One region of the Kitasatospora gansuensis genome, then DNA from elsewhere that is predicted to be linked to it. Evidence: riboswitches for the same ligand, from Rfam matches in the RefSeq annotation. Region 1 holds a riboswitch; the other holds the start of a gene.
The links. A riboswitch is a leader RNA that binds a small molecule or an ion and turns the genes downstream of it on or off. The one in region 1 is predicted to bind cobalamin.

Region 1 (5,501 bases):
AGGTCGGCGACGTCGGAGTGCAGGTCCACCTCCTCCACGGTCCAGGTGTTCTTGATCGCGTCGCGGTACTTGTCGTAGAACGACGGGTAGCGCATCGGACGCAGCGTCAGCTCGAAGCCCGGGTCGAGCAGCATCTTTTCGCGAGCGGGCGTTTCGGGGGTGGTGCTCACTGGCAGGCCTCGCAGGACTCGGGGTTCTCCAGGGAGCAGGCGAGCGCTGCCTCCTCCTCCGGAGTGAGGGTGGTCGGGGCGGCCACCGCGACCGGGGCGGACGGCGCCGGCACGGCGGCCTTCGTCCCGGAGGAGGAGGCGGCCTGGGCGATCCGGGTGGCCGGGCGCGAACGCAGGTAGTAGGTGGTCTTCAGACCGACCTTCCAGGCGTACGCGTACATCGAGCTCAGCTTGCCGATGGTCGGCGCGGCCATGAAGAGGTTCAGCGACTGGCTCTGGTCGATGTACGGCTGCCGGGCGGCGGCCAGGTCGATCAGGGCGCGCTGCGGCAGCTCCCAGGCGGTGCGGTAGAGCGAACGGACCTCGGCGGGCAGCCACTTGAGGTCCTGCACCGAGCCGTTCGACTCGCGCAGCGAGTCCCGGGTCTGCGTGTCCCAGACGCCCAGCTCCTTGAGCTCGCGGACCAGGTACGGGTTGACCTGGAGGAACTCGCCGGAGAGGGTCTCGCGCTTGAACAGGTTGGACACCTGCGGCTCGATGCACTCGTACACACCGGCGATCGAGGCGATGGTCGCGGTCGGCGCGATCGCCAGCAGCAGCGAGTTGCGCAGGCCGGTCTCGGCGATGGTGGCGCGCAGCGCGTCCCAGCGCTCGGCCCACTGCGGGGCGGTCTCGAAGTGGTCGATGTGCAGCTGGCCACGGGCGGCGCGGGTCTCCGCGTACGCTTCGTGCCGGCCGAGCTGCACGGCCAGCTCGCTGGAGCGCTCGTAGGCGACCAGCATGATCCGCTCGGCGATCAGGGTGGAGAGCTGCTTGGCCTCGGCGGAGTCGAAGTCCAGCCGGAGCTGGAAGAAGACGTCCTGAAGGCCCATCACACCGAGACCCACCGGGCGCCAGCGGGAGTTGGAGGTGCCGGCCTCGGTGGTCGGGTAGAAGTTGATGTCGATGACCCGGTCCAGGAAGGTCACGGCGGTGCGCACGGTGGCGTCCAGCCGGTCCCAGTCCATCGCGTTGAGCAGGTCGGCGGCGGTGGCGCCGACCGCCACGTGGGCGCCGAGGTTGACCGAGCCGAGGTTGCAGACCGCGGTCTCGGAGTCGTCGGTGACCTCGATGATCTCGGTGCAGAGGTTCGAGGAGTGCACCACCCGGCCGGGCAGCGCGGTCTGGTTGGCGGCCCGGTTGGAGGCGTCCTTGAAGGTCATCCAGCCGTTGCCGGTGGTGGCCAGGGTGCGCATCATCCGGGCGTACAGGGTCTGCGCCGGGATGGTGCGGACGGCCTTGCCCTCGGCCTCGGCCTTCAGGTACGCGGCGTCGAAGTCGGCGCCCCACAGGTCGACCAGCTCGGGCACGTCGGCCGGGGAGAACAGCGACCAGTCGGCGTTGGCGTTCACCCGGCGCATGAACTCGTCCGGGATCCAGTGCGCGAGGTTGAGGTTGTGGGTACGCCGCGCCTCCTCGCCGGTGTTGTCGCGGAGCTCCAGGAACTCCTCGATGTCGGCGTGCCAGGTCTCCAGGTACACGCAGGCGGCGCCCTTGCGGCGGCCGCCCTGGTTCACCGCGGCGACCGAGGAGTCCAGGGTGCGCAGGAACGGGACGATGCCGTTGGACTTGCCGTTGGTGCCGCGGATCAGGCTGCCGCGCGAACGGATCCGGCTGTAGGAGAGGCCGATGCCGCCGGCGTGCTTGGAGAGCCGGGCGATCTGCGCGTAGCGGCTGTAGATCGAGTCCAGGTTGTCCAGCGGCGAGTCCAGCAGGTAGCAGGAGGACATCTGCGGGTGCTTGGTGCCGGAGTTGAAGAGGGTCGGCGAGGAGGTCAGGTACTCCAGCCGGCTCATCAGGGTGTAGAGCTCGGCCACCTCGGCCACCGACTGCTCGGTGTCGCCGACGGCGAGACCGGCCGCGACCCGGAGCAGGAAGTGCTGCGGGGTCTCGATCACCTTGCGGGTGATCGGGTGGCGCAGCAGGTACCGGGACTGCACGGTGCGCAGGCCGAAGTACTCGAAGCGGTCGTCGCCCTGCTGGTCGATCAGGGCGTCGAAGGCGTCGGCGTGCTTGGCCACGAACGCCGCGGTGACGTCGCCGATCAGGCCCTCGGTGTGGCCGACCACGATCGAGGCGGAGAAGGAGAGCGCGCCCTGGCCGATCGCCTCGTCCTGGATCTCCAGGGCGAGCAGGCGGGCGGCGAGCTTCGAGTACTGCGGGTCCTCGGCGATCATCGAGGCGGCAGCTTCCACGGCCAGTCCGCGCAGCTCGGCGAAGTCCGAGTTGGCGTTCCGGCCGCGCAGCGCAGCGGCCGCGACGTGGCCAGGATCCACCTGGGGCAGGTCGATGCTGCGGTCGGTGAGCAGCCGAAGCAGCGCAGCACCGGGGTCGGTGTGGGCGGAGTCGGCAGAACCCTGGGAGGGCAGGGCAACTGAGGCAGCGATGGTCAAGGCGCTTCTCTCCTGGCGGCGGCGGTCGGCGAGGGGCACCGGACCGTCGGGGCGCAGGGGAAGGCAGCGCGGAACACCTCACGGCGCGCGCGAACCACCCCCTGGCCCACCCGCGAGGCCCGGACGTCACTTCTGTGCTGCATGGCGTCTGCGGGGAAGCCGTGTCGCACGCCGTCGGCAGGTCATCGGACTCACGGGCGCCTGCTGGGCCGCTCGCTCACCGCTGCGGGGCAGTCCCGGACTTCCACCGGGTTCCCCTGCTTCGACAGCGAGAGCGAGCATACATGTAGTGGCGGTCTGACGATGCGACACCAGATGTAGTGCCGCGTGTCGTACGGGCCCGGTAGCGGTGCGTGGTCGGAAGGGCCCTTGGCGCAGCGGCGCGGGCCGGTTTGAGAAGGTCGGTCAGAAGGTCAGGGTGTAGACCAGCAGGCGCACTCCGGGGCGGACGTCCCAGTCCCGCTCGGGGGTGCGCAGGAAGCCGAGGCGCTCGTACAGCCGGTGGGCGCTGGTCATCGACGGGCGGGTGGAGAAGGCCATCCCGGTCAGGCCCAGTTCGCGGCTGCGGGCCATCGAGGCGCGGACCAGGCCCTCGCCGACGCCCCGGCCGCGGGCCGCGCCGGAGACCGCGAGCATCCGGATCTCGCCCTCGTGCGGCGCCGCGATGTCGGCGAACGGGGTGCCGCCGACCGCGAAGGTCACACAGCCGAGCAGCTGTCCGTCGGCCGGATCGACCGCGACCAGGAGCTCGGCCTGGTCGAAGCGCGGCCGGGCGTCTAGGAGCTGAGCGGCGTACGGACCGTCGGCCGGGCTGTGGCCGTCACCGACGAAAGCCTCGTGAGTGACGGCGCCGACTGCTGCGAGGTCCGACTCGACGGCCGGGCGGATGACGATGTCCATTCGGACAGTTTGCCCGGGGCGGGGTCGGAGGCGGCGGGCAGGGTGCCGAGCAAACGGTCGCCGGGGGAGGGCTGGAGCGGGTAGCCGCCGGGGCGGTGCCAGTTGTCCCGTCCGTGCCGGGAGTTGTGGTCGACGTCCCGGCCGACCAGGGTGCCGAGCAGGCCGAAGGCGGAGACGAAGCCGAGCAGGGTGAGGGCGCTGGAGAGGGTGTCGGAGTTCATGTCTCGAGTCTGGCGAGGGCCGGGCGGCGCCACGAGTGGCAGAAATGCCCTCTTGCCTCGATATCCTGCCATCGGGCATTCTGACGGCATGCTGCAGAACGTCGTCACCGTGGTCATGGAAGAAGTCCACCCCTTCGAACTCGGTCTGGCCTGCGAGGTGTTCGGCCTCGACCGGAGCGACAACGGCCTGCCGGTCTACGACTTCGCGGTGGCCTCCGACCGGCCGGGGAAGCTGCGCACCCACGCCGGCTACAGCATCGACGTCGAGCACGGCGCCGAGCGGCTGGCCGAGGCCGACCTGGTGATCGCCGCCGCCACCACGATCCGGGACGAGTACCCGGCGCCGCTGATCGAGGCGCTGCGGGCGGCGACCGAGCGCGGCGCCAGGGTGCTCTCGATCTGCAGCGGGGCCTTCCTGCTAGGCGCCGCCGGGCTGTTGGACGGCCGCCGTTCCACCACCCACTGGCGGCACACCGACCGGCTGGCCGCCCGTTTCCCGCTCACCCGGGTCGAACCGGACGTGCTCTACGTGGACGAGGACCCGGTGATCACCTCGGCCGGCACCGCCGCCGGGATCGACGCCTGCCTGTACCTGGTCCGCAAGTTCCAGGGCGCCGAGGTGGCCCGTGGGATCGCCCGCCGGATGGTGGTGGCACCGCACCGGGACGGCGGGCAGGCCCAGTTCGTCGCCCGGCCGCTGCCGGAGGCCGACGAGGACTCGCTGGGCGGGCTGCTGGACTGGCTGCGCCGGCACCTGCACCAGGAGCTGACGGTGGACCAGCTCGCCACCAAGGCCCACATGTCGCCGCGCACCTTCGCCCGCCGGTTCCAGCAGGAGACCGGCACCACTCCGCACCGCTGGCTCACCAACCAGCGCCTGCTGCAGGCCCAGCGCCTGCTGGAGGGCACCAACGAACCGGTCGAATCCGTGGCCGCCACCTGCGGGTTCGGCAACGCCGCCACCCTCAGGCACCACTTCACCCGCTGGCTCGGCACCACCCCGCAGGCGTACCGGAGGACCTTCGGCTGAGTGCGTGCGGTGTGTCGGTCGGGTGGTCGTCGGGTAAGGCCGATGTTCCGCTTCGGTATCGGTTGGGTGGGGAGGCGATCTGGTGGACCGGGCTCATGTTCTAGCATCCGCACTATGACTGACGGTACGGAACGCCCGGACGTGGCTGCGACTCCTGGCCAGGTTCCCTCTCAGAATCCGAACGAGGCGGCACCCGCCGGTGGCTATCCGCCGCCGCTGCCGGGCCAGTTCCCGGGGCAGGCCGCCTACGGCTACCCGCACCCGCAGAGCGGGTACCCGCAGCAGGGCGGCTACCCGCAGCAGGGTGGTTACCCGACCCAGGACGGCTACGGCTACCCGAACCCGCAGAGCCAGTACCAGCAGCCGCCGGCGAACGCCATGCCGAGCTGGGAGTCGCTGGCGGAGCAGGAGGAGGAGCGCGGGCGCCGCCGTCGGCGGATGATCACCGCCGGGGTGGCGGTGGCGGCCGTGGTGCTCGGGGTCGGGGCGGGCTTCGCCGTCATCCACAAGACCGGGGGCAAGGCGGATCCGGTGGCGAGCGGTTCGCCGTCGGCCACCGGCAAGCCCAGCGTCAAGCCGTCCGGCTCGGGTGCGGCCGCGCCGAACGTCGAAGCCACCGTGCCGGGTGACCCGAACAGCCTGGCGGACTCCTCCGGGCAGGCCAACCTGGCCATCGCCCCGGACGCCGAGGTGAGCAAGGTGCCGGACGGTCACGTGCTCCGGCTGCGCAGCAACAACAACTCCAACG
Region 2 (5,501 bases), 4.6 Mb from region 1:
GCCCGATAATCTTTCCATGGCTCTAGGCATCCCCAGCACGAGGGCAGATCGGGCACTGTCCATCCGCGAACTCCTGGCGACAGGGGCCCGCTCGTACTCCTTCGAGTTCATGCCGCCCCGCAGCGCGCAGGCGGAGGTGAGTCTGTGGAATGCGATCCGCAGACTGGAGGTCTTGTCGCCGACCTTCGTCTCGGTGACCTACGGTGCGGGAGGTTCGACCCGCGGCCGCACGGTCAACATGACCGGACGGATCGCCCAGGACACCACCCTCACCCCGGTCGCCCACCTGACGGCGGTGGGCCACAGCATCGCCGAACTGCGCAACATCCTCGGCCACTACGCAGACCAGGGCGTTCGCAACGTCCTTGCGCTGCGCGGCGATCCGCCCGGTGATCCGCTGGGCGACTGGGTGCGTCACCCGCAGGGCGTGCGGTACGCCGCCGAGCTGGTGCGGCTGATCAAGGAGTCAGGGGACTTCTGCGTGGGCGTCGCAGCCTTCCCCGAAATGCACCCCCGTTCGGCCGACTGGGACAGCGACATCCGGCACTTCGTGGAGAAGTGCCGGGCCGGTGCCGACTACGCGATCACCCAGATGTTCTTCGACGTGGACGACTACCTACGTTTCCGCGATCGCGTGGAAAAGGCAGGGTGTGCCGTCCCGATCATTCCCGAGATCATGCCGGTCACCACGATCCGGTCCCTTGAGCGCATTCCGACGCTCAGTACAGCGGTGATTCCGGCAGAGTTCACCGAGCGGATGACCGCTGCCCAGGACCGCCCGGGAGACGTGCGGTCGATCGGTATCGAGCATGCCACCCAAATGTGCCGCCGGCTGATCGCGGAGGACGTTCCCGGGCTCCATTTCATGACCATGAACTTCTCCCCGGTCACGATGGAGATCTATCAGAACCTCGGTCTGCAGAACCGGCCCTGACCCTGGTGCACGGTCGGGGCGGACGCGCGTACCGCGGCCCATCCGCCCCGACCCGCCCGGCTCAGCCGGCCAGCTCCGCGCGGACGAGCTTGGCGGCCTCGACCAGGCTGTCGATCGAGGCCCGGGTCTCGGGCCAGCCGCGGGTCTTCAGGCCGCAGTCCGGGTTGACCCAGAGCCGCTCGGCCGGGATCGCGGCCAGACCCGCGCGGAGCAGAGCGGCCGCCTCCGTGCTGCTCGGTACGCGCGGGGAGTGGATGTCCCAGACCCCGGGTCCGACCTCGCGGGGGTAGCCGGCGCCGGCCAGCTCGTGGGCGACCTCCATGTGCGAGCGGGCCGCCTCCAAGGAGATGACGTCGGCGTCGAGTTCGTCGATCGCGGTCATGATCGCGCCGAACTCGGCGTAGCACATGTGGGTGTGGATCTGGGTGTCGGCGCGGACACCGGAGGTGGAGAGCCGGAACGCCTCGGTGGCCCAGTCCAGGTACGCAGGGCGGTCGGCGGAGCGCAGCGGCAGGGTCTCGCGCAGCGCGGGCTCGTCCACCTGGATCACGGCGGCGCCGGCCGCCTCCAGGTCGGTGACCTCGTCCCGCAGGGCCAGGGCGACCTGGCGGGCGGTGTCGCCGAGCGGTTGGTCGTCTCGGACGAAGGACCAGGCGAGCATGGTGACGGGCCCGGTGAGCAGGCCCTTGACCGGACGGTCGGTGAGGTCCTGGGCGTAGCGGAACCAGTCGACGGTCATCGGCGTGGGCCGCGAGATGTCGCCCGCCAGCACGGGCGGGCGGACGTAGCGGGTGCCGTACGACTGCACCCAGCCGTGCTGGGTGGCGAGGTAGCCGGTGAGCTGTTCGGCGAAGTACTGCACCATGTCGTTGCGTTCGGGCTCGCCGTGCACCAGGACGTCCAGGCCCGCCTTCTCCTGATAGGTGATCACCTCCCGGACCTCGGTCTCCATCCGCTCCCGGTACCCGGCCTGGTCGAGCCGGCCGGCCCGCAAGTCGGCCCTGGCGGTGCGCAGTTCGGTGGTCTGCGGGAACGAGCCGATGGTGGTGGTCGGCAGCAACGGCAGGCCGAGCCGGGCCCGCTGGGCCGCGGCCCGCGCGGGGTAGGCCTGGTCGCGGCGGGCGTCGGCGGCGGTGGTGGCCGTGACCCGGGCCCGGACGGCCGGGTCGCGGGTGATCGCGGAGCCGGCGCGGGAGGCCAGGTCGGCGCGGTTGGCGGCGAGGTCGGCCGCGATGGTGTCGGTGCCCTCGCGCAGCCCCCGGGCGAGCACGGTGATCTCTTCGGTCTTCTGCCGGGCGAAGGCCAGCCAGCGGGAGATCTGCGGGTCCAGATCGCGTTCCCGGTCGGCGTCCAGGGGTACGTGCAGCAGCGAGCAGGACGCGGCGACGTCGACCCGCTCGGCCAGGCCCAGCAGGGTGGCCAGGGTGCCGAGGGACTGCTCGAGGTTGTTGATCCAGATGTTGCGGCCGTCCACCACGCCGGCGATCAGGCGCTTGCCGGGCAGTCCGCCGACGGCGGCGAGGTCGTCCAGGTTGGCGGCGGCGGGGCCGGTGAAGTCCAGTCCGACGCCTTCGACCGGGGCCTTCGCCAGCACCTTCAGTGCCTCGCCCGCCCGGTCGAAGTACGTGGCGACCAGGATGCTGGGCCGGTCGGTGAGAGCACCGAGTTCGCGGAAGATCCTGGTGGCGGAGTTGAGTTCGGCCGGGGTGCGGTCCTGCACGAGCGCGGGTTCGTCCAGCTGGACCCACTCCGCGCCCGCTGCCTTGAGTTCGGCGAGGAGCTGGGCGTAGACCGGCAGCAGGCGGTCGAGCAGGGTGATCGGCTGGAAGTCGGCGGCCACGCCCGGGGCGGGCTTGGCGAGCAGCAGGTAGGTGAGCGGGCCGAGCAGCACGGGGCGGGCCCGGTGGCCGAGTGCGCGCGCCTCGCGCAGCTCGCCGACCGCCTTGGCGGGGTTGGCGGTGAAGACCGTGTCCGGGCCCAACTCGGGGACGAGGTAGTGGTAGTTGGTGTCGAACCACTTGGTCATCTCCAGCGGCGCGACGTCCTGGGTGCCGCGTGCCATGGCGAAGTACCCGGCCAGCGGATCGGCGTCCACGGCGGCCCGGTGGCGCGGCGGGATGGCGCCGACGGCGACGGTGGTGTCCAGCACGTGATCGTAGAACGAGAAGTCCCCGGTGGGGACTTCGGTGATGCCCGCCCCGGCGAGCCGGCGCCAGTTGGTGCACCGCAGTTCGGCGGCGGTGGCGTGCAGGGCGGCGGCACTGACGGTGCCCTTCCAGTAGCCCTCGATCGCCTTCTTCAGTTCCCGGTTCGGTCCCTGCCTCGGGTAGCCGTACACGGTGGCCTGGGCGGTGGTGGAACTTGTGGTCACGGAACTCTCCTTCGCGAGTCGCGCTGCGATCCCGGAGAGAGCACGAGGACGCGAAGGAACGGCAGTGGGGGCGCGGCACCATGATGTGCCCGCCCGCTCCGCCGACCCGCCCTCGAGGTCACCGAGATCACCGTGTGCAGGGTGCACACGGGCAGTGGCAGGTCTTCGGACTCGCGGGCGCATCCGTCCTCGAAAGGCGGACACCTACTGGCCGTCGCTTCCCGGGCCCCTGTTCGGGACCCAGTGCATGTGACGGCGGTCGTTCCCACTCACCGCTGCGGGGCAGTCCCGGATTCACACCGGGTTCCCTCTTACGACGCACCTGTCTGGCTGGCAGGGCGAACCGACTGCGAGGCACAGCCTAGGCCCAACGAGGTGGCTTCGTCGCCGATTGACCGGATGGGGTAGGGGATGAAGGTGCTGGTGTGCTCGTTGACGTCCAGGGGGTGGCCGATGACGGGGGCGGCGCGTTGGGGGCAGGAGGGGCAAGGAGGTCTGCGGTCCGGATGGCCGAGGCCGGCCACGCCACCGCCCAGGACATCGCGCAGTCCATGTACGACGAGTACAAGGAGCCGCTGTACGCGCCACCGCCGCTGCTCGCCCGGATGGTGGAGGCGGGCCTGCTCGGCCGCAAGAGTGGGCGGGGTTTCCATTCGCACAGGGGTGCCTGACCCGGCCTCAACTCGCCGGTGCCCCGGCCTCCTTCGCGAAGGGCCGGGGCACCGGCGTCTGAGCAGGTGTCAGGGAGCGGTGATGCCCGGCTGCGTGCCGGCGCCGAAGGACCAGCCCTCGACGTCGCCGGGGGCCGGGTTGTACGAGGCCGCGCCGAGGTTGCTGTAGGTCCACGGGGTGCCGTGCTGGGCGTGCCAGTACGACCAGTAGGCGGAGCCGGTCGGGTTGGTGCAGGTGGCGGGCAGTGCGTTGATCTTGCAGACGAAGCCGGGGAACCGCGGGTGGAACGCGTACGAGAAGCCCGCTCCGGTCAGCGCCGCCAGGCCGGTGGCGGTGTCGCCCGGCGCGCAGCCGGTCTGGATGCCGCCGCCGACGGCGGTGAAGTCGACCACCACCGTGACGCCGGTGGTCCCGGTGCAGGCGGCCGCCTGGGCGGGGACGGCGGTGACGACGGAGGCGGCCAGCAGGCCGGCGGCCAGTGCGGTGGCGCCGAACGTTCTTCTGGTGAGCATGAGTTGGTACTCCTTCGATCAGCGGCAGGCGAGCGTGGGCGCGTCCGGACGGGCGCCGGCGGCGGAGAGGGCGGTCAGCGGGGTGCCGGCCAGGCCGAGGACGGCCTGCGCGGTGGCCCGGGTGGCGGTGGCGGGGTTGAAGCCGGAGGCGTCGTAGGCCACCGCGCCCCGGTTGGCCGGGGTGGCCGAACAGCCCTGCTGGAGCTTGACCAGGCTGCTCCAGCCCTTCAGGCCGGCGACCAGGCGGCCGCCGGAGAGCAGGGCCTCGGTGGCCAGGCCGGTGCTGTTGGCGTTGGAGACGGTGGCTCCGGCGGCGGTGAAGCCACCGTCGGTGTTCTGATGGGCGGTCAGCCAGCCGAGGCCCGCGTTGGCCTTGGCGGTACGTCCGGTGGCGGCGAGCGCCTGGACGGCCAGGGCGGTGGCGTCCGGGTCGCCGGCGCAGGCGGGCCGGCCGGACGAGACCGGGAAGCCGCCGTCGGCGCACTGGGTGCCGGCCAGGAAGTCGACCGCGGCGGCCGGGGCGCCACCGGGGGTGCGCTTGAGCGCGATCACGGCGAGGGACTGGCCGAAGTTGTTGCTGAAGTCGCCCCACTGGGAGCGGTCCGAGAACCGGCCCGAGGGCGCCTGGAGGCCCCGGAGCCGGGCGGGGAGGTCGACGCCGCCGAAGGCACCCGGGTTCTCGCCGCGGACCTCGGCCGCCAGCAGCAGCTTGGCGGTGGCACCGGCGTACGCCTCGGTCGTGCCGTCCCCGATGTAGCCGGTGAGGATCTCGGGCTTGGCCAGCCAGGCGGTGGCGCGGGCGGCGGCCAGGTCGGAGCTGCGGGAGGCGGCGAAGGCCAGCACGGCGTCGATGGTCAGGCCCTGGTCGGGGTAGGCGGTGCCGTCGAAGACGGATTCGAAGTGGTCGCCGTTCACCAACTGGCGGGCGAGCCAGCCCGCTCCGGCGGCATCGGGGCGGACGGTCGCGGCGGACGCGGGGGTGGCCTGGGCGGCGGTGGCCGTCGGCAGGACG

Region 2: it holds a riboswitch for cobalamin, as region 1 does, so the genes downstream of both, metE (5-methyltetrahydropteroyltriglutamate--homocysteine S-methyltransferase) here and F4556_RS12840 (ribonucleoside-diphosphate reductase subunit alpha) in region 1, are expected to answer to the same signal.

Annotation. Positions count from the first base shown of each region.
Region 1 covers NZ_JACHJR010000001.1:2,929,163-2,934,663, reverse strand. The annotation lists gene F4556_RS12845 (ribonucleotide-diphosphate reductase subunit beta) at 1-134, opposite strand, end outside; gene F4556_RS12840 (ribonucleoside-diphosphate reductase subunit alpha) at 167-2,602, opposite strand; cobalamin riboswitch at 2,762-2,890, opposite strand; gene F4556_RS12835 (GNAT family N-acetyltransferase) at 3,008-3,496, opposite strand; gene F4556_RS39430 (hypothetical protein) at 3,379-3,723, opposite strand; gene F4556_RS12830 (helix-turn-helix domain-containing protein) at 3,812-4,753, shown strand; gene F4556_RS12825 (LamG domain-containing protein) at 4,868-5,501, shown strand, end outside.
Region 2 covers NZ_JACHJR010000001.1:7,572,253-7,577,753, forward strand. The annotation lists gene metF (methylenetetrahydrofolate reductase [NAD(P)H]) at 17-934, shown strand; gene metE (5-methyltetrahydropteroyltriglutamate--homocysteine S-methyltransferase) at 996-3,305, opposite strand; cobalamin riboswitch at 3,445-3,669, opposite strand; partial or broken gene F4556_RS34155 (3-hydroxyacyl-CoA dehydrogenase family protein) at 3,800-3,976, shown strand; gene F4556_RS34160 (SCO2322-related protein) at 4,046-4,489, opposite strand; gene F4556_RS34165 (prenyltransferase/squalene oxidase repeat-containing protein) at 4,508-5,501, opposite strand, start outside.